DNA from 4 places in the Paenibacillus sp. FW101-FHT12H11 genome. Region 4 is predicted to be linked to each of the others. Evidence: predicted binding sites of a transcription regulator. Region 4 holds the regulator's gene; each other region holds the start of a gene.
The links. The regulator LexA, encoded in region 4, represses DNA repair genes until DNA is damaged. The targets are predictions, from matches to a motif close to CGAACATATGTTCG.
Positions count from the first base shown of each region.

Region 1: a site for LexA is predicted at 1,960-1,973, ahead of AC3WTJ_RS22020 (DNA polymerase IV). Genes of this name have one in related genera too.
Region 2: a site for LexA is predicted at 2,916-2,929, ahead of AC3WTJ_RS30305 (YhjD family protein). Genes of this name have one in related genera too.
Region 3: a site for LexA is predicted at 3,256-3,269, ahead of AC3WTJ_RS28100 (YhjD family protein). Genes of this name have one in related genera too.

Region 1 covers NZ_JBYTCO010000006.1:481,699-486,789, forward strand. The annotation lists gene AC3WTJ_RS22010 (TlpA family protein disulfide reductase) at 1-151, shown strand, start outside; gene cimA (citramalate synthase) at 213-1,832, opposite strand; gene AC3WTJ_RS22020 (DNA polymerase IV) at 2,046-3,347, shown strand; gene mobB (molybdopterin-guanine dinucleotide biosynthesis protein B) at 3,355-3,861, shown strand; gene AC3WTJ_RS22030 (ferredoxin) at 3,928-4,161, shown strand; gene AC3WTJ_RS22035 (CHASE2 domain-containing protein) at 4,326-5,091, shown strand, end outside.
Region 2 covers NZ_JBYTCO010000011.1:97,641-102,731, forward strand. The annotation lists gene AC3WTJ_RS30290 (CBO0543 family protein) at 5-469, shown strand; gene AC3WTJ_RS30295 (YolD-like family protein) at 852-1,232, opposite strand; gene AC3WTJ_RS30300 (DNA polymerase IV) at 1,229-2,500, opposite strand; gene AC3WTJ_RS30305 (YhjD family protein) at 2,501-2,869, opposite strand; gene AC3WTJ_RS30310 (ATP-dependent DNA ligase) at 3,229-4,071, shown strand; gene AC3WTJ_RS30315 (hypothetical protein) at 4,084-4,209, shown strand; gene AC3WTJ_RS30320 (hypothetical protein) at 4,217-4,450, shown strand; gene AC3WTJ_RS30325 (hypothetical protein) at 4,573-5,091, opposite strand, start outside.
Region 3 covers NZ_JBYTCO010000010.1:2,708-7,798, forward strand. The annotation lists gene AC3WTJ_RS28075 (spore germination protein) at 221-439, shown strand; gene AC3WTJ_RS28080 (hypothetical protein) at 453-638, shown strand; gene gerPC (spore germination protein GerPC) at 657-1,070, shown strand; gene AC3WTJ_RS28090 (YolD-like family protein) at 1,185-1,565, opposite strand; gene AC3WTJ_RS28095 (DNA polymerase IV) at 1,562-2,839, opposite strand; gene AC3WTJ_RS28100 (YhjD family protein) at 2,839-3,207, opposite strand; gene AC3WTJ_RS28105 (ParB N-terminal domain-containing protein) at 3,338-3,643, opposite strand; gene AC3WTJ_RS28110 (stalk domain-containing protein) at 4,084-4,794, opposite strand; gene AC3WTJ_RS28115 (hypothetical protein) at 5,021-5,091, shown strand, end outside.
Region 4 covers NZ_JBYTCO010000002.1:470,320-475,410, reverse strand. The annotation lists gene glnA (type I glutamate--ammonia ligase) at 1-1,194, shown strand, start outside; gene AC3WTJ_RS07835 (aminopeptidase) at 1,292-2,530, shown strand; gene lexA (transcriptional repressor LexA) at 2,859-3,476, opposite strand; gene AC3WTJ_RS07825 (LysM peptidoglycan-binding domain-containing protein) at 3,624-4,016, shown strand; gene AC3WTJ_RS07820 (DUF896 domain-containing protein) at 4,157-4,339, shown strand; gene AC3WTJ_RS07815 (HAD family hydrolase) at 4,383-5,091, shown strand, end outside.

The DNA of each region.
Region 1 (5,091 bases), on a different contig from region 4:
GGACAAGCAGGGAACGAACGCGGATGCGTACCGGGTTGTTGCGATTCCAACGAGTTTTCTGATTGATAAAAATGGTGTCGTCCGCGAAGTTATTCACGTGCTTTCGCCAAAAGAACTGGATAAGAAGATCGCGGGTCTCATCAAGGGATGACAAAAAAAGCTGCAAGTTAGCCTCATAGGGCGAATTTGCAGCTTTTGTCTGTGTGTTAGTCTTAGTGATTGATCAAACCAAGTCGCTCGTTCTGCTCTCTGTTGGCCGGCTCAACACGTTGTCTGCTGATCAGCGCATAGCGCAAGCTGTCAACAAGCGCATACCAACTGGCTTCGATGATGTTACTGGATACCCCCAGCGTGTTCCATGTCGTGTTAAAGTCTGTCGTTTCCATCAGGACGCGAACTTTACCGGCTGTTGCGTCTTTCTCGTCAAGGACACGAACTTTATAATCGGATAGGTGGATGTTCTTGATATCCGGGTAATATTGGATAAGCGCTTTGCGTAAAGCGTTATCCAGGGCGTTGACGGGACCATTTCCTTCTGCCGCGGTGTAGATCGTTTCGCCATGCACTTTAACCTTGACGATGGCTTCCGATACGACGGATTGGTTCGCGGATTTCTCAACAAGCATTTTAAACGATTCTAAAGTGAAAATTTCTTCAAGTCCTTCAAATGCTTCACGCAGCAGCAACTCAAGTGTCGCATCCGCTCCCTCGAACTGGTAGCCTTGATGTTCCAGATCTTTGATCTTCTCGATCACTTGTTTGGTTTTCAGAGGCTCTTTATCGAAGTCTAAGTTGAGTTCTTGCGCTTTGACAAGCACGTTGCTTTGGCCGGCAAGCTCTGAGACAAGGACGCGCTGTTTATTGCCGACTAGCTCTGGTTTCGTGTGCTCATACGTGCTTGCATCTTTAAGGATGGCAGATACGTGAATACCGCCTTTGTGGGCGAATGCAGCGTTACCGACATAAGGTTGATTAATCGGCATATGCATGTTGGCAATTTCGCTGATATACCTGGAAACCGGTGTTAATGTTTTCAATTGTTCCTCGGTGATTACGTGGTATCCCAGCTTCAATTGAAGGTTAGGGATAATTGAGCTCAAGTTCGCGTTCCCGCAGCGCTCGCCATAGCCGTTAATCGTACCTTGAACCTGTCCGGCACCGGCTTGAACGGCAGCGAGGCTGTTGGCTACTCCTAACTCGCAGTCGTTATGCGCATGAATGCCAACAGGCGTTGATACATGCTGCTTCACAGCGGTCACGATTGCGGTTACTTCACCAGGGAGCGAACCTCCATTGGTATCACACAATACGATCCAGTCTGCACCGGCATCTTGGGCTTTTTTGATCGTTTGCAAAGCGTATTCAGGATTGTTTTTGTAACCGTCAAAGAAATGCTCTGCATCATAAATGACTTCTAATCCGGAGCTTTTCAAAAAAAGTACGGAGTCATAGATCATGGCCAGATTTTCTTCGAGTGTCGTTTGAATGGCTGTATGCACGTGGAAGTCCCAAGATTTCCCGAAGATGGTTGCTACCTGCGCACCTGATTCAACAAGTCTGTTCAGATTAATATCGTCTGAAGCAACGGAATCTTTGCGTCTTGTGCTTCCGAAGGCGGTAATCTTGGCATTGGTGAACTTCATATCGCGGACACGCTCAAAGAATTCGATGTCTTTGCTGTTGCTGCCCGGCCATCCGCCTTCAATATAATGAACCCCAAGCTCATCGAGCTTCCGGGCAATTTTAATTTTATCCTCAACAGATAAGCTGATGCCTTCTCCTTGAGTTCCGTCTCGTAGGGTAGTGTCGAAGATTTTGACTGATGTTGGCATGGGTTCCTCCTTCAAAAGCTGGCAAAAATGACTTGGTTACGTATGTGTAGGTTAATATGCTTGCTTTAAAGCGCTAATGTATAATTTACGATTATAACATAATATTACGGGTAAAGACATCATAACTCAAAAATGCGTTTGCTTGAACCCATATTTTTTTGTATGCTGAAAATGACTTTCATCTAGTTTTTTGAATATGGAAGGGGTTGTGAAATGACGACGGTCGAGCATCACTATCCCAAGCAAGGCAGAGTTATTTTGCATATTGATATGAATGCATTTTATTGTTCGGTCCATGAGGCTGTCGAGCCAGACATATATAGAGGGAAACCCATCGCAGTTGCCGGAAGTGTGGAGCTCCGCAGAGGGATCATTGTAACTTCCTCTTATGTGGCCCGATCGATGGGAATTAAGACAGGCATGCAGGTCGGACAGGCTTTGAAAATATGCCCTGATTTGATGCTTATCCGGCCTGATTTTGAATTGTACCGCAGTTTTTCAAGACGTTTTATGCAAATCGCCTACAGCTATTCTCCCATGGTCGAATCGATGTCGATTGACGAGTGTTTTGTAGATATTACCGGATCCAAACAGTTTGGTACCCCTCTTGAAATTGCCGGGACAATCCAGCAAAGGATTATGAAGGAGCTGCAGCTGCCCTGCTCCATTGGCGTTGCACCAAATAAATTATTAGCTAAAATGGGCTCGGATATGAAAAAACCGAATGGCATCTCTGTTCTGCGCCTCCGGGACGTGCCAACTGTCTTATGGGACAAACCGTGCAACTATTTATACGGGATTGGCAAAAAGACGGCGGACAAGCTGACAAAGCTAGGCATCTTCACACTCGGGCAACTGGCGGAGGGTGACGAGCTGCTGCTAAGTAAGCATTTTGGCGTTTTGGGCCCACATCTAAAGCGTTCGGCGAATGGGATCGATAACTCGCTGGTTAACCCTGAGCAAGAGCAAAGTAAATCTATCGGCCATACGACAACACTGCCTCGGGATTATATAGAAAGAAAAGAGATTCACCGCGTTTTCTTGAATCTTGCCGATCAGGTGGCAAGAAGGCTTCGGAAGCAGGAATTGATGACGTCCACGATCCAAATCACCATTCGTGATCCGGACATGAGGACGATTACGAGATCCGTTACTTTGCCTACGCCGACGGAGCATATGGATGACATCTACAGAACTTCCTGCCAACTGTACGATCATCAATGGGAGGACGGCAACCCGGTCCGGTTGTTGGGGATTACCTTGCAAAATCTAACGAGCAAAGAAGAGACGTTCGTGCAGCTTGATTTATTTGATTACGAGAAGCAGCCAAAACGCGAAAATTTAAATAAAATCATGGATGGACTCCGGGATAAGTTTGGCGAGAACGCGATTCTGACCGCGGGTATGATGAGTGACGACCCTTCTGCTTTTATTAGAAATCATAAGTCAAGAGGAACTTCCTTGCAGATGGATCATTTGAAAAATAATCCGCTTCATAAGGAAGAGGAGAAGTGAGGGGATTATGGCACATTGTATCGGTTTTGCCGGATATTCCGGCAGCGGCAAAACGACTTTGATTGCTAAACTAGTCATTGAAATGAAACGCCGCGGCAAGCAGATCGCTGTATTGAAACATGATGCACATGGACACTATAAGGAAGCATCCGGAGCAGATTCTACAATTTTTGCGCAATCCGGTGCGGAAGCTGTCGTAACAATCTCTACTGATTCTATTCATGTCTATGAAAAAAAATGCAAGCCTGACTTGCAAGAGCAAATCAACGCTTATGCTCACATGGATTATGTTTTTGTTGAAGGATTTAAGCGGGAAAAGCATCCAAAGATCGCTGTCTTTCGTACAATAGAGCAGAGTGAAATTATTCAAGCTCTAGAACACGAGCCTATAGCGATTGCAACGGATATGGAGGCGCTGGATTCTCGGTTCTCAACCCTGCCAAAGCTTGATTTGAATGACATTGTTGCTCTCGCAGACTTTGTTGAAAGGTATTTTAAGGCAGAACAATTTTAAGGTTTGAACTTTGTCCTCATTTATATTATATTTTACAATGAGGATAAAATGAGGAGGAGTTAAACTATGGCAAAGTATACATTCGTTGATAAAGATACTTGTATTGCTTGTGGCGCTTGCGGAGCTACAGCACCAGACATCTATGATTACGATGATGAGGGCTTGGCAGAAGTGATTTTTGATGGAGATGGTAACAAAGGGGTAACTGAAATCCCTGAAGATCTGTTCGATGATCTACAGGATGCACAAGATGGCTGCCCAACTGATTCCATCAAAGTTGCGGATTCACCTTTTAACTAATCATAACCCAACTTGTGGCGCGTTCCACAATATGTCGAAAAAGCTCGGTTCCTGCAAAGGGATCGGGCTTTTTTTCTGCTACAATTTGTATTTTTTTGTAACAATTCATTGCCAATTGTTTTCCTCCATCTTACAATGAAGCTAGTATGCATGGGGAGGCTCTTATGGGTAAAAAGAAATGGATCAATACGTTGGCAGCGGGACTTGTGTTGATGCTGTTGTCGACATATTTCTACACGGTGAACTCGAGCGGGTTATTTTATTTTATTGAGGGTCCCCTTCAAGATGTGTTGCGTAAAGCCAAATCTGTGGAAGAACGCCAACCGGAGGATCGGATCAAAATTGTCAAGATTGATGAGAAATCGTTAAAAGCAATCGGGAAATTCCCGTGGGACCGAACAACCTACGCGCAATTGATAGAGAAGCTGGAACAATCCGGCGCAGCTGCAATCGGCATAGACGTGGTCTTAGCTGAACCTTCCAAAAACCCCGCAGACGATAAGGCATTGGCTGATGTTCTGGCCAAATATCATAATGTTATCCTGCCCGTTCAAATCAATTACCCCTCCAAACAGCAGCAAGCAGGAGATCTTGTGCCTGAGAGAGTTGACTACCCAACGACAACCTTAACAACTAATAAGCAGCAAATGGCGCATATTAATGTGTTTGTCGATAAAGATGGAAAAGCACGAAAGCTTCCGGTGGGATTGCCGGATGAGAATGGGACTTTCATACCAGCTTTCAGCGTTGCCCTTGCCAATCTCGTACTTGACGACAATGAGAAGGTTAAACGAGATGAGGCGACGGGAGAATGGAAACGCGGCAGTGCCGTTTTGCCGACAAATGAAAGAAATCAGGTAACGACGGAGTTTTTCACGCTGCCCAGGCAGAAAGTGGATGCTACTACCGGTTACGAGATGCTGTCATTTG
Region 2 (5,091 bases), on a different contig from region 4:
GGTTATGAAGTGGCTGGTACTTGTTTTCTCAATATTAATTATTAATTCAGTTGCAATAACAATGCATAAACGATTAAAGATTTCTGAAATTTATACAACTGTAAATTTTGCTCTGATTGTTTGCGCTGTAGTTGATGTGTACGCCAGATTTCGTTATAAACCATGGGGATTTTTTGACGTCGATAAAGTAGAATATAGTGCCTTATTAGTGTATTTGGGAATTTATCCAGCAGTAGCGACTATAATTTTGAATATGTACCTGTACCAATCTAAAAAGTGGAGAAAAATTCTTTATCTTTTTGGGATAGCGGTATTTTCTACAGCCTTTGAATGGTTATCCCTAAAAGTCGGTATCAGATGGCATAATAATTGGAATTTATTTTACTCATTTGTTATGTACCTGTTTATTTATTATGTATTTTTAATTTTTCATTCGAGAATTTATCAATGGTTAATTGGTGATAAATAATTTATCATAGTTCGTTATTTCACGAGTAACGATAGTCGATTAAAGATAGCGCGGCAGCCGACCATGAGGACAGGATTGGCTGCCGTTATTTCAACGTCTCAAGGAGAAGATCAATCTTAAACTTATCGAAAACAAGACATTTGGTTCTGGAGCCATAGCCCTCTTTTACCAGACGATATGATGACCTTGTCTCCTAAAGCAGATTATGACGAGACAATAGTTGAATGATGTGAACTTAAAAATGGGCCATCCACCCAAGGATGTCCCTAAAACTTGCCGATACAGACAGTACAGGAGAACCGTACCATAGATGACTGATATCATTCTTCATTATTAAGATTATGGCTTTTCAGCAGTCACCCCTCTTAAATAATTTATCTGTTTATGGGTCGACCATTCCATCCTCTGTCCATTCATCGCATAATTCAGCTTTAAGAACATCTCTATAGGCGATCCATTCCCAATCCCCTGCTCCGCTAAGAGCTTCCACTATGTCTAATCGAAATTCACCATGCTTACTACGCGTTACGATGCCGGTAACTGATCGAGTATTAAACTCTTCATACAATGTTAGTACAAGTGGTTTTTTATACATCTGCGACAAACTCAGCACTGATGAAATATTTTGAATTTCTTGCTCATCTCGTATTGGTCGTGACATTCGTTGATTTTCTTTTCGATTTCTAAGCGCGGCTTCTTTATGCTGCGGAAGCATCATGCGGCTAGACTCCCAAAGTCCGTTAAGTTCTAATTTTTTACTCATTTATAGTGGCCTCCAATTTTGCCTGCTCTATCCGCTGCTAGACCCGCTTTCATTAAACTCGAAGCCCTAATAATGGCCGTGTTACCAAACCGATCCTTGATACCATCCAATACACCATCTAGCTTACGCAGTTTCGTCACGTCCTCGAAAAGGTCCAGCTGTGTGACTTCCTCGTCATCAAGAGACCCTAGTGTGACACCAACTTTGCGTACCGGATGACCATTCCAATTATGATGAAATATCTCACGGACTGATCCGAATACTTTTAATGTATTGTTCGTGGCAAAAGGCATTTTTCTCTGCTGACTAAATCCGGTAGGAGCATTGTACGGTGAGCACATACAGAATACATGAATGGTTCCGCTCGTATAACCCTTCTTTCGCGCATCACGGCAAACTTCTTCAGTTAATTCCAAAAGCACAATATCTACTTCTTCTGCCGTCGTATAATCTCTTGGCAAGGTCATTCCGTGACCAATTGATTTCGGAGCTACATTGAACGTTCCTGGCGTGACTGGACTATCATCGAGACCATTAGCTGTACGCCACATGACCTCCGCTTGAATGTCTGACTGTTTACCAAATCGTGCACGGAACTTCTGTTTGAGAACATGCAATGGTGTCCTTGCAACGTGACCGATTGTGGTCATGCCAAGATTAACAAAATGTCTCGTCATGCGCGACCCAACTCCATACATCTTATCTACACTTAAAGGCCATAAGAAACGTTCTACATCCTCTTTACCAAGTGTAAAAATACCATTCTGATTTTTCTTTGCGAAGTTGTCCGTTGCTTGTTTATGAAGAATTTTAGTAGGACCGATGCCAACACGAATTCGTATGTTCGTTGATGCCGCGACCTTCTTTTGAATCATTGCTGCCAGTTCTTCTGGATTACAGCGAAAATGATTTAGCGAGCCTGTCACGTCCAGAAACTGCTCATCAATCGAAAATACTTCCACAAGGTCTGTGTACTCCTTGTAAATATCCGTAATCGCAAGTGATACATCAATATAGCGTTGCATGTGCGGCCGCATTACAATCACATTCGGACATAACTGTAGTGCTTCTCCAAGCCTCTGTGCTGTACTAATTCCAAAGCTCTTGGCTATTGGGCAGGCAGCCAAAATAATACCCGATCTTCTGGCCGGATCCCCAGCCACGACAACCGGGAGGTTATCTAAGCCTGGATGAGAAGCCTTTTCGACGCTTGCATAAAAAGATTGGCAATCCGAGAGGTAGATCGTACGATCCGTTCTCATTACCATTTACAACGACCTCCGCATTCTCATTAATGTTGTCATAAGTTCAGCCTTGATCAAGCTCCTTAGCATTGTAAAATGGTGGACGTATCCCCGAACTTTATATTCAACATTAATTCCTAGAGCCGTCGTTGATGTGTTCAACACTTTGATGTCACGATTCTTCATCGTACTTTTAATATTTTGAATTTCAGGATAAATGGCGTTCTCAACCTCTTTTAAATAAAAGAGAATATGACTGTAAATAATTTTACCTTTGTGAATCTTGAGCACTTCTGAATCCCTTGCTAACATATCAAGCAATATAGGAAGCAGAGTAAATTCTTTGATTAATTGAACATCCTCGTCAGTCTCAACATTTGTCATGACACTCATTTAATCACCCCAAAATAAGAACATTTGTTTGCATTTTATTATATACCGAACACGTATTCGCTATGCAAGAGATTTTTATTAATACAAAAATACCCACCAGCTATTAGAGCCAGTGGGGAAAAATTCATCACATTTTATTGTCGAGTTGGCTTAAAAAAGCCCAATCTAAGAACACAATTCGTGCTCGGCATATTTCATCTTCTTCTAAGCACGTAATACATTGGAAATGAGATAGCAGTTGCTATACTCAAACAAACAAAGGAACTTGGGGTAATTAATTTCTTCATTTACTTTGCTCCTTGCTTCCTTCTAATTCCATTAGTCACAGATAGCTCTAAGGTGTACCATTATTATGGGTGATGAAGAAAATGTTTATTCCTCCAATGCTTCTCCAATATGCTAGAAACAATGAACCGTTTGATGGTATTTCCACATTTGCCGAACTGAAGTGGGACGGCATTAGGTTGATTGTATCAAACATGGAGGAGCTTAACTTATACACAAAGAACACAAATGCAACAGCAAAATATCCAGAGCTTCACGACCCTCCGATCCCGAAGGGGACTATTCTCGATGGAGAGATTGTTGTCCTTGATGAGTTGGGTAGAGCGGACTTCGAGGAAACAAATGCAGGTTTCCGATCTAGTAAGAAGCGTAAACCAGTTGTATTCATGGCTTTCGACATCTTGTATCACCATGGCTTAGACGTGACTGGATTGTCATTAGAGCGACGCAAGCAGCTGCTTGAAGAGACACTACAGGAAACTGAACATTATCGAATTGTTCGGCCGATTAAAGGCAGCGCAAAGGATTTCTTTAAAATCGTATGCCAGCATGGACTTGAAGGTATTGTGATTAAGAAAAAAGAATCGAAATACGAAAAAGGTGTACGCTCCTGGTCATGGCAAAAGGTTATTAACTACCAAATTGCGGAGGTTTACATAACCGGTTATAGCAAGAACCAAAGTTCTTGGCTGCTTGGTTATCAGGAAGGGCAACGTATCCGTCAAATTGGCACTATGGATCTTGGAATAACCCAGTCTGCTCGTGAATCAATGCTGCCAGTTTTCCATTCTTTTAAATGTGGTGAGAGCAAAGATTATGTATATATCAAGCCTGTGGTGCGCTGCAGAGTTAAATATAGGGATTGGTACAGTTCTGGATCTATGCGGCTTCCAGTCTTTGAGGAATTTGTAATTTAGGAGATGGCATTTATGGAATACAGAGTAAGACATAAAATGACAGGCGAAGAGAAAACGCTGAGTCATTTAGAAGTGAATGATATGGATTATGATGCAAATGACCGCATTGTTGTTTTTGATACAAACATGGAGGTATAATTCTTAATTGATGAAGTTCAAGAGTAGTGAATTATCGAAAATTATTGGATTTCACCGTAAACATCAAAGAGTCCCTTCTTTGGAACAAGTTGATGCTGCGTTTAATGATGCAATTGCAGGGGATATTGACGGAGCTCTTCGTCTTCTAGACTGGAAACGTCATTGTTTTTATGTGAAAGATAATTTTGAAAGAGAAGTCATGTCGAGGGTGTTTGCGTATTGTTCTGAGGTTATAGAATAATAATTAAAAGCCCGGGGAAACCTTCTCCTCGGGCTTTAACTTTGTTCAATGCTTTGGTAAAAGCTTATATTACCATAACCCCAAGTACTTCATTTCTTGAGCCGAAGTTAGTTGGGGTTTTTCTAATTTGCTATTGGAAATTTCTCAGTTTCAACAGGGGGGAAAGAATTAACTAAATTTATCATCTCATCTTTAGTCAAATTTCCACTAATCCAAACAAGATATTCTTTATCGAAATAGAAGATAAACGAATTCTTAACTTCGGTCTTTATCCATGCTTTACGCTCACCTAAAATTAAATTATCAGTTCCGCTATCAGGCTCTATAGACTCTCTGGGATACTTTCCAATTACAACATATTTATTATCATTTGCAAAAGCCCAGATATCATTTTTAGCAGATCCGCCTCTAGCAAGTGATGCAGTAGCGAATTCTTCCATTGGTAGTGCAAGTCCACGCTTATCATTATTTAGTGTTTTAGCAATTGGCATATCAATTACACCTGACAAGTCCCACTTCTGATCTTTATTCGTAAGTATCACAAAATTATACCATTGAAGAGTTGTCTCAGGTAGTTTGGTTATAACTAAACTATTCTTTCCAAACGTTGAGCTCCCAATGATATTTTGCTTTGATGCTGA
Region 3 (5,091 bases), on a different contig from region 4:
GGAATGAGAACGGATGAAACAGATGAAAGCGGCTTTTTCTGCGGATAGTTTGATTCTTATCTTTGGGCATGAGAGTGCCTTTCACCCAAACAGATGCTGAAAATACCTTAGACCATTGGAAATTGATACACCGGCATTCCAAGAGTCCGATACCTCTAGGCTTCAATATCAAATTGCTAGACTGGTATCTCACAGTCAAAATGAGTAAAGGATGAGCTTTATGCCGAACGTGTTTAACATTATTAACATAAGAATCAATGAAGTCGCTACTGGCGGCGTTGTCAACTTTGGAGACAACTTGTTACGCGGAAACGCGGCAAACTCCAAAGCCGTCGGCGGTAACACCGTCATAGGGGACGCTACATCTTCTGTTAATACAGACCGAAACAGTGTACTTGATCCAGATATCATCGATCAGGGAAATAGCAACCTGATTTAGGAGAGGGCAAGCGATGAATTTTTTTATAAGTCAAATCAAAATCAATTCAATTGCCAACTTAGGTTCACTCAATATCGGTTTCAACGTATTAGTTGACAACAAAGCAACCGAGATTGCTGAAGGCGTGAACGAAAAGAAGGCTGATACAGTACCGGAAGAAGATTTGTTGCCGCCACCTCCACACCCAGTTGTCCAATGATTCAAAGGAGGCGACCTCATGTATGATTTGAATAATAATTTTCCCCCTTGGATTTATATTTTTGAGCAAAGATTAGCTATGCTTGAGAAAAAGCAATGTGAGTTGGAGGCTGAAAATCAACGTTTGAAAGAACAATTGTTGGGTCCTATTCTTGACGGCATGAACGACCGAATCCAGTTCCAGTTGAAGGATTACCTGGATAAGCAAATTAATGAGAAACTGAACCATCAATTGGCTGGCCAAAAGGACTCGGTGCCTCAAAATATTACCTACAAAATTCAAGAACTCCATGTAAACGAGCTTAAAGGTACGTTGAACATCGGTCTAACGGCCCCTGCTACTGAACAGATGAGGGACATAATTGAAAAGTTAAAAACTGACCAGGCACACATTACCGAAAACATTTTTACTCAACAAAGTACGGATAATTAATGATCACTAAGCGAAATGACACTAATACCAATTTACAGAACTCTAGTGTTTGAAAAAGCCCTTGGGATTTTTACCCATGGGCTAATTGTTTCAGTAGCATGCTTCGTATGTTTTTTATATCTCGGTCATTCCATCTTCTGTCCATTCATTAGTTAATTCTGCTTTCAGAACATCTCTGTATCCAATCCATTCCCAGTCCACTGCCTCGCCATTGAGCTCTACTATATCCAAACGAAATTGACCATGATTAGTGCGCGTTACGATGCCTGTAATTTTCCGAATCTTGAATTCCTCGTATAAAGTTAGTTCGATTGGTTTCTTGTACATCTGCGATAAACTCAGCACAGCTGATATGTTCTGTATTTCTTGCTCGTCTCGTATAGGTCGTGATATGCGTTGAGCCTCTTTTCGATTTCTAATTGCGGACTCTTTATGTTGAGGAAGCATCATTCGACTGGACTCCCAAAGTCCGTTAAGTGCTAATTTCTTACTCATTTATAATGACCTCCAATTTTACCAGCTCGATCCGCTGCTAAACCAGCTTTCATTAAACTGGAAGCGCGAATAATTGCCGTATTGCCAAAACGGTCTTTAATTCCGTCTAGAACGCTGTCAAGCTTCCTTAGCTTAGTTAAGTCTTCAAAGAGATCAAGTTGCGTAACTTCCTCGTCATCAAGCGATCCTAGCGTAACGCCAACTTTACGCACTGGGTGCCCATTCCAATTACGATGAAAGATCTCTCGAACTGACTTGAAAACTTTCAGAGTATTATTTGTAGCAAAGGGCATCTTTCGCTGCTGACTAAAGCCTGTAGGCGCATCGTATGGTGAGCACATGCAGAATACATGAACGGTTCCGCTCGTATACCCCTTCGCTCGTGCATCGCGGCAAACTTCTTCCGTTAATTCCAAGAGAACAATATCTACCTCTTCTGCCGTCGTATAATCTCGTGGTAAGGTCATTCCGTGACCAATTGATTTTGGAGCTACATTAAATGTGCCAGGCGTGACTGGACTATCATCAAGACCATTAGCTGTACGCCACATGACCTCCGCTTGAATATCCGATTGTTTACCAAAGCGCGCACGAAATTTCTGCTTAAGTAAATGCAATGGTGTTTGAGCAACATGACCTATCGTTGTCATGCCAAGAGCCACGAAATGCCGAGTCATACGCGACCCAACTCCATACATCTTATCCACACTTAAAGGCCATAGGACACGTTCTACATCCTCTTTCCCAAGCGTAAAAATACCACTCGGGTTTTTCTTTGCAAAATTGTCCGTTGCTTGCTTAGCAAGGATTTTAGTTGGACCGATGCCAACACGAATACGCACATTCATTGACGCGGCGACCTTTTTTTGAATCATGCTTGCCAGTTCTTCTGACGTACAACGGAAATGATTCAGCGAACCTGTCACGTCTAGAAACTGCTCATCAATAGAAAATACTTCTACTAAATCGGTGTATTCTTTGTAAATATCAGTAATGGCAAGTGATACATCAATATAACGCTGCATATGCGGGCGCATTACGATAACATCTGGGCATAGCTGCAGGGCTTCTCCAAGGCGCTGAGCCGTGCTAATGCCAAAGCTTTTAGCTATTGGACATGCAGCTAAAATAATTCCCGATCTTCTGGCAGGATCGCCGGCCACAACGACAGGAAGATTATCGAGTCCAGGATGTGTAGCCTTTTCGACGCTTGCGTAAAAAGATTGGCAATCCGAGAGATAAATCGTGCGTTCGCTTTTTTCCCTCGTTACCATTACAATGACCTCCGCATTCTCATTAAAGTTGTCATGAGTTCAGCTTTAATCAAACTTCTAAGCATTGTGAAATGATGGACATAACCACGAACTTTATATTCAACGTTAATACCTAAAGCAGTCATCGATGTATACAACACCTTAATATCACGCTTTTTCATTTTACTCTTAATGCTTTGTATTTCTGGATAAATAGCGTTCTCGACTTCTTTTAGGTAAAACAGAATATGACCATAAATAATTTTGTCTTTGTGAACCCTGAGCTCTTCAGAATCCCTTGACAACATATCGAGCAATATTGGAAGCAGTGTAAGCTCTTTGATTAATTGAACATCCTCGTCAGTCTCAACATGTGTATTGACACTCATTTAATCACCTCAAAATAGGAACGCGTGTTTGTGTTTTATATTATATGCCGAACATGTATTCGTTATGCAAGTGGTTTTTGTAAACACAAAAATCCCCACCAGGCAATAGAGCCGGCGGGGGACATTTTGATTAAGACTCCCAAAACAAACCAACTAATAACAAAAATATAATTACAATATCACCGTGCTGACTGCTGTTCCCAAACGGAATCTGCTCAACAACAACACAAGTATGCTCAGTAAGATCGGACTCTTTAGCAGCACGCCAACGCTTCTCGCCCTTAACGCTCGTCATATCGCTACGGACTAGGATCGGCTGCAGCACACCGTGTTTCCGGATACTTTCAACTAAAGATCTATAGATATGATCGTCCATTTCGTTTGAGTTCCAGCCATTTGCATTTATATGTTCAATTTGTATAGTTTCGATTCTCAAATTAAATCCCCTTATGTTATGTCGGATTTTAGTTATAAAGATAAGCACCACTTAGGACGCTTCTAAGTTCATATTATTAATCCCTTCATTTCTCGGTAGCACTTGTACGACAAAAAGAGCCGCATGTCAGCGACTCTTTAAAAATAATTAAATTTATACCTAACTTAAATCTAGAGTTAGCCAATCAAAATTATGAATTTTATTTCTAAAGTCCGCAAATTCCTCTTCTGATTCAAACAATATTTTTAATGGAGGACCACTATACAATCCTATAAAAGGAGGATTCGCCGTAATATCTCTTACTCCGACACATTTACTCACTACGTTTGTTGTCTATAAAAGTGATGTTACTCAACTGAATTTTCACCATCAACAGATCCTCCTTCAAAATTTTGATGGTTCACCATAAATAATTATTCCAATTATTCTTTCAAACACAACTATCTATATCTTTCAAATGTTGATATGACTTTATCAAAAGCATCTTTGTTCTCATCGCTGTATTTGCTTTTTTCAACAAATACCTGAACTGTAAAATATTCCTTTGAATTATTGCTTTCTAAGTACACTACCTTACTTCGAGAATCCGGTTCTTCAAAATCAATATAAGTCCCTTTTAAATCTCCAATATTCATGTCCTTCATTTCAATGATTTTTGAATAACTCTTAATTTCTTTAGTTTTCATTGCAATAACATCTTTAAAATTTTTATCATCAATTGGTGTAGTCTCAAATAGAACTCCCATATACCAGTTGCTATAAATTTTCTTAAGCTCTGTAATATAAGATGGACTCCACAGCCCATCGACACTAATTTTAACTCCACTTGTGGCTGTTAAATTAGCAAGTACTATTGAATTCTTTTCTAACGTTGCTGTTCTTTCTACCTCGTCCCACTTTACTTTCATACCTGTAGCTTCTGCTACAGATCGAAGTGGTAGGTATGTGCTTCCATTATAGTTTATTGCCTCTAATTTGTTACCTTCTGAATCCTTTAATGCAAAATCTGTTCCATACAAATTTAATTTAAAACTATGATCTAGATATGCAGAAATCGACTCCAATACTGAATCTGCCCTAACACCAATTGAGCCACCAAGAATAAACGCTAATGTAATTGAAAATATAATAGTAATTTTTTTTAGGTTCAAAATCATCTTTCCTTTGCTCTTTATTAATATTTAACTTATTGAACACTGCCAAAATATCTAACATCTATCGTATCACATTGCGGGATCTAGTAAGATTAAAATTACACTAAGAACATATCCCTCAAAAAATAAGATATCGCACAGATCTTACTATATTAAAATTTCCACATTGTTACATTTTAGTGCTAATGATACAATGAAAAATATTATTCTAGGAGGAACAGTATTGTCTTATTTTGCACCCAAGTCAAACAAAGAAGAAATTATGGAGTATTCATATGATCGACCAGTTGGTAT
Region 4 (5,091 bases):
GACAACAAAATGATGTTTGACGGTTCTTCCATCGAAGGTTATGTGCGGATTGAAGAATCAGATATGTACCTGTATCCGGATTTGGATACTTGGGTAATCTTCCCTTGGGTAACGGAAAGCAAAGTGGCTCGCTTGATCTGCGATATCTACTTGCCGGATGGGCGTCCATTCCCTGGCGATCCTCGTGCTATTTTGAAAACAGCGCTGAAGCAAGCGGAAGAAATGGGCTACACAGCGATGAATGTTGGTCCAGAACCAGAGTTTTTCTTGTTCAAAACCGATGAAAAAGGCAATCCGACGACTGAACTGAATGATCAAGGCGGATACTTTGATTTGGCTCCGATGGATCTTGGTGAAAACTGCCGTCGCGATATCGTGCTAACGCTGGAAGAAATGGGCTTTGAGATTGAAGCATCTCACCATGAAGTAGCTCCTGGTCAGCACGAAATCGACTTTAAATATGCGGATGCAATTAAAGCGGCTGATCAAATTCAAACGTTTAAACTCGTTGTTAAAACGGTTGCTAGACAGCATGGTCTGCATGCTTCCTTTATGCCTAAGCCATTGTTCGGCATGAACGGTTCAGGCATGCACTGTCACCAATCGTTATTCAAAGGTGAAACCAACGCATTTTACGATGAGTCCGACAAGTTAGGTTTAAGTAATGTTGCAAGACATTATATGGCAGGTGTGCTTCGCCATGCCCGTTCCTTTGCAGCGATTACGAATCCGACTGTTAATTCCTATAAACGTCTCGTACCTGGCTACGAAGCACCTTGTTACGTCGCATGGTCTGCGAGCAACCGCAGTCCGATGATTCGTATCCCGGCTTCCCGCGGCTTAAGCACGCGCGTTGAAGTTCGTAATCCGGATCCAGCGGCGAACCCATATTTGGCGCTTGCTGTTATGCTTGCAGCTGGTCTGGACGGCATCAAAAACAAAATGCAGCTGCCTCCTCCAACGGATCGCAACATTTATGTGATGACGGAAGAAGAGAGAGAAAGCCAAGGCATCCCAAGCTTGCCACTCAACTTGAAACAAGCTTTGGACGAGCTGCTGCGTGATGATGTGATCTGTGATACACTAGGCGAGCATGCTTTAGCACATTTCTATGAGCTCAAAGAAATCGAATGGGATATGTACCGCACACAGGTTCACCAATGGGAAAGAGATCAATATCTGTCCCTATACTAAGACCATCAGCAACGTTTGAAAATTAGATAAGATAGCCCGTCATGATTCAGGCACGTCCTGAACTGATGGGCTTTTTCATGCGAAGGAGCAGGAACTCATGGATAATTTTTTAGTCAACTTAGAGAAATATGCAGAACTAGTGGTAAAAATTGGCGTTAATTTGACCAAAGGTCAAGATCTAATGATTGAGTCGCCAATGGAATGCTTGGACTTGACGCGGCTAATTGTTAAGAAAGCTTATGAGGCTGGTGCGAACTATGTGCAGGTGAATTGGCAAGATGATTTCCTGACGCGTGCGCGCTTAGAGACGGCTCATGATGATGCACTCGACTACTACCCGGTGTGGTACACGGATATGTTGGAGCGTTTTGTTGAGAATGGCGGCGCACTTCTGAATATTAAGGTGCCAGATCCAGATTTGTACGCCGGCATTGACCCTGGTGTGATTTCCAGAGCTTCAAAGGCGATGGCGACAGCACGTTCTAAGTATCAAAAATATGTAAGAACGAGCACGTTCAGCTGGTGCTTGATTAAAGCTCCTACTACTGCTTGGGCTTCCAAAGTGTATGCGGATCTTCCTGAAGAAGAGCGGATGGATGCGATGTGGGATGCAATTTTCCGTTTCAATCGCGTATATGAAAATGATCCGGTTAGCGCATGGCGAGCACATATTGAGCAGTTGAAGCGCGTTCGCAAGGTGCTGAACGATAAGCAATATGCAGCGCTGCAATATCGGGCTGCAGGGACTGATTTGCGCGTAGAGCTGCCAGTTGGCCACATTTGGCTTGGCGGGGATAAAGCGAACGCAAGAGGGATTCGCTTTGTTGCGAATATGCCGACGGAAGAAGTATTTACGATGCCCAAACGGACTGGCGTTAACGGGACGGTAACAAGTACCATGCCGCTGAATGTGAATGGCGCATTGGTTGATAAGTTTTCGTTCAGGTTCGAAGACGGGAAGGTCGTAGATTATAAGGCAGAGGTCGGCCATGAGCATTTGACTAGATTATTGGAAATGGACGAAGGCGCTCGTTATTTAGGCGAAGTCGCGCTTGTTCCCTATGATTCGCCGATATCCAATCTAAAACGGATTTTTTACAATACAGGGATTGATGAAAATGCCTCCTGCCATCTTGCTTTGGGCAGCTGCTATCCAATCAATATGAAGGATGGGGCTTCTTTATCCAACGAGGAGCTGAAAGTAAGAGGCGGAAACACTAGCTTGATCCACGTGGATTTCATGATCGGGACGTCTGATCTTGAGATTGACGGTGTGCTTCAGGATGGCAGTCTGGAGCCAATTTTCCGTCAGGGGAATTGGGCGCTTGCATTTTAAGCCTTTGAATTAGTAATAAAACCGAGGGATGGTTTGTCCTTCGGTTTTTTTGATTTTATAGGGGAACTATAGTCCCTTATATGTTTGAAAAAGCACCTCATCCACTAGTGGGGGGGAACAGCAGTTCATTCGCTAATCTGTTGATTTCACTTGTAAAACGATTGTTGGACGTCAAATAAAGTTCTGTAGTTCCTTTTCGAGATTACAATGGCTATTTCTCTCCAAATAGAGTACTTAAGTTCCCTTATCCTTTTCGTGGACCCTTAGCTGGATTCGCGCGCACCTAAAAGGACCGTCAGGATGATTCACCTGACGGTCCTTTTTAGTCTTACATATCGCGGAATAATCCGATGACACGGCCTAGAATCGTAACATTCTTGAGCAGAATCGGCTTCAAAGCAGAGTTTTCCGGTTGAAGGCGGATATGATCCTTCTCTTTGTAAAAACGTTTGACTGTCGCTTCGTCGTCTTCCGTCATCGCGACTACGATGTCACCGTTGTTCGCTGTTTGCTGCTGCTTGACGATAACATAATCGCCGTTATGTATACCGGCTTCGATCATACTGTCTCCCAGGACGCTAAGCATAAACACATTGTTGTCTCCGACCATGCTGACTGGAAGAGGGAAGTAGTCTTCGATGTTCTCTGTCGCCGTAATCGGTACCCCGGCGGTAACTTTACCTACGAGCGGTACGCGTGCAACGGAAACAGCGAAATGAGTCTCGGCGCCGTCTAAGCCAAGAATCTCGATAGCGCGAGGTTTGGTTGGATCGCGACGAATCAAACCTTTCTTCTCAAGACGCTCCAAATGCCCGTGTACGGTTGAACTGGAGGCTAGTCCGACAGCCTCGCCGATTTCGCGTACGGAAGGCGGGTAACCCTTATCTTTCACTTCGTTCTTAATGTATTCTAAAATAGCTTGTTGACGCTGCGAAATCTTACTCAATAGTTATCACTCCAATACTGGGAATCATTACCCAAAGTATAACATAGAACCCGAGTTCGTACAAACATAAGTTCGAATAAATCGTTGACTCAAACATGTGTTCGTGTTATTCTAAAAACAGAACAAATGTTTGGGGGATGATTATTCATGTATATGGCCTACTCACACACTACCAATTCACGCACACCTCATAGATCAACTGCCGCGTCCAAAGGGATTGCAACCAAATCACGTAATACGAAAACAATCATTCGATTTCTTTTTATTGCATTAATTCTGGGGACTGTCTTCTCATTCGGTGCCATGGTACAAGCTTATGCGGCGGCGTCTTCACCGACGGGCAGTATATCTAATCACGCTGAAACTAAGAAAGTTGTTCAGGAGCAAGTTGTCATTCAAGAGGGGGACACGCTCTGGGGTATTGCGACTGCTCATAAGAAAGATGGAGAGAACATTCGTTCCTATATAGATGAGATTAAGACAAAAAATCATTTAACTACGAGCTCCTTGAAAGAAGGACAGGTTTTATTGCTCCCTTAATCATTACTATCCTATGGAATGGAAATAGACGAATAGAGGCTAGGAATTATTCCTATGCCTCTTTTAGTTGTTTTCTTGACATTCCACTAGAGGGATGGCAAAGTAATAGTCATATTGAATTTTTGAACTGGAGGATCACTATGAGTGACAGTATGGAAAAAAACATCGAGCGCATTAATGAGCTTGCTCGTAAAGCGAAAACCGTTGGCTTATCGGATGCGGAAATCGATGAACGAAATGAACTGAGAAAAAAATATATTGAGGCTTTCCGAGGCAATCTTAAAGTTCAACTTGATTCCATCAAGTTCACGGACGAAGAGTAGTTGCTTTTTCACATAGAAACAACATTCAAAGGGGAAATGAATGATGACGTTGAAGGCTGTACTTTTTGATTTAGATGATACGCTCTTGTGGGATGACCGCAGTGTACAAGAAGCTTTTGAAGCAACTTGCTCGGAGGCGGCGAAACACGCGGCAGTGAATCCGGAAGAATTGGAAGCTGCTGTTCGTAAAGAAGCCCGTGCTTTATACGAATCCTATGAACCTTTTCCATTCACCAAGATGATTGGCATTAATCCGTTTGAAGGGCTTTGGGCTAATTTTACACAAGGTGAAAATGAAAATTTCCGCAAGCTGCAAGCATTAGCACCAGGTTATCGCACGGAAGCGTGGACTCGCGGGCTTCGCGCGTTAGGAGTAGAAGATGCAGAGCTGGGGTACAAGCTCGGCGAGCTTTTTCCTGCTGAACGCCGCAAGCGCCCGTACGTTTATGAAGAAACGTTCCGTGTACTTGACGCATTGAAGGGTAACTACAAGCTGCTGCTCCTAACAAACGGATCGCCTGATCTTCAAAAAGAAAAATTAGCTGACGTGCCAGCGATTACGTCCTATTTCGATCATATTGTCATTTCCGGGGAATTTGGAGTGGGTAAACCCGATGTTTCTATATTCCACCATGCGCTGGAACTTCTGGGGATTCATGCAGAAGAAGGGATCATGATCGGTGATAAGCTGACGACGGATATCCTTGGTTCCGGACGTGTAGGCATGCGCAATATTTGGATCAACCATCATG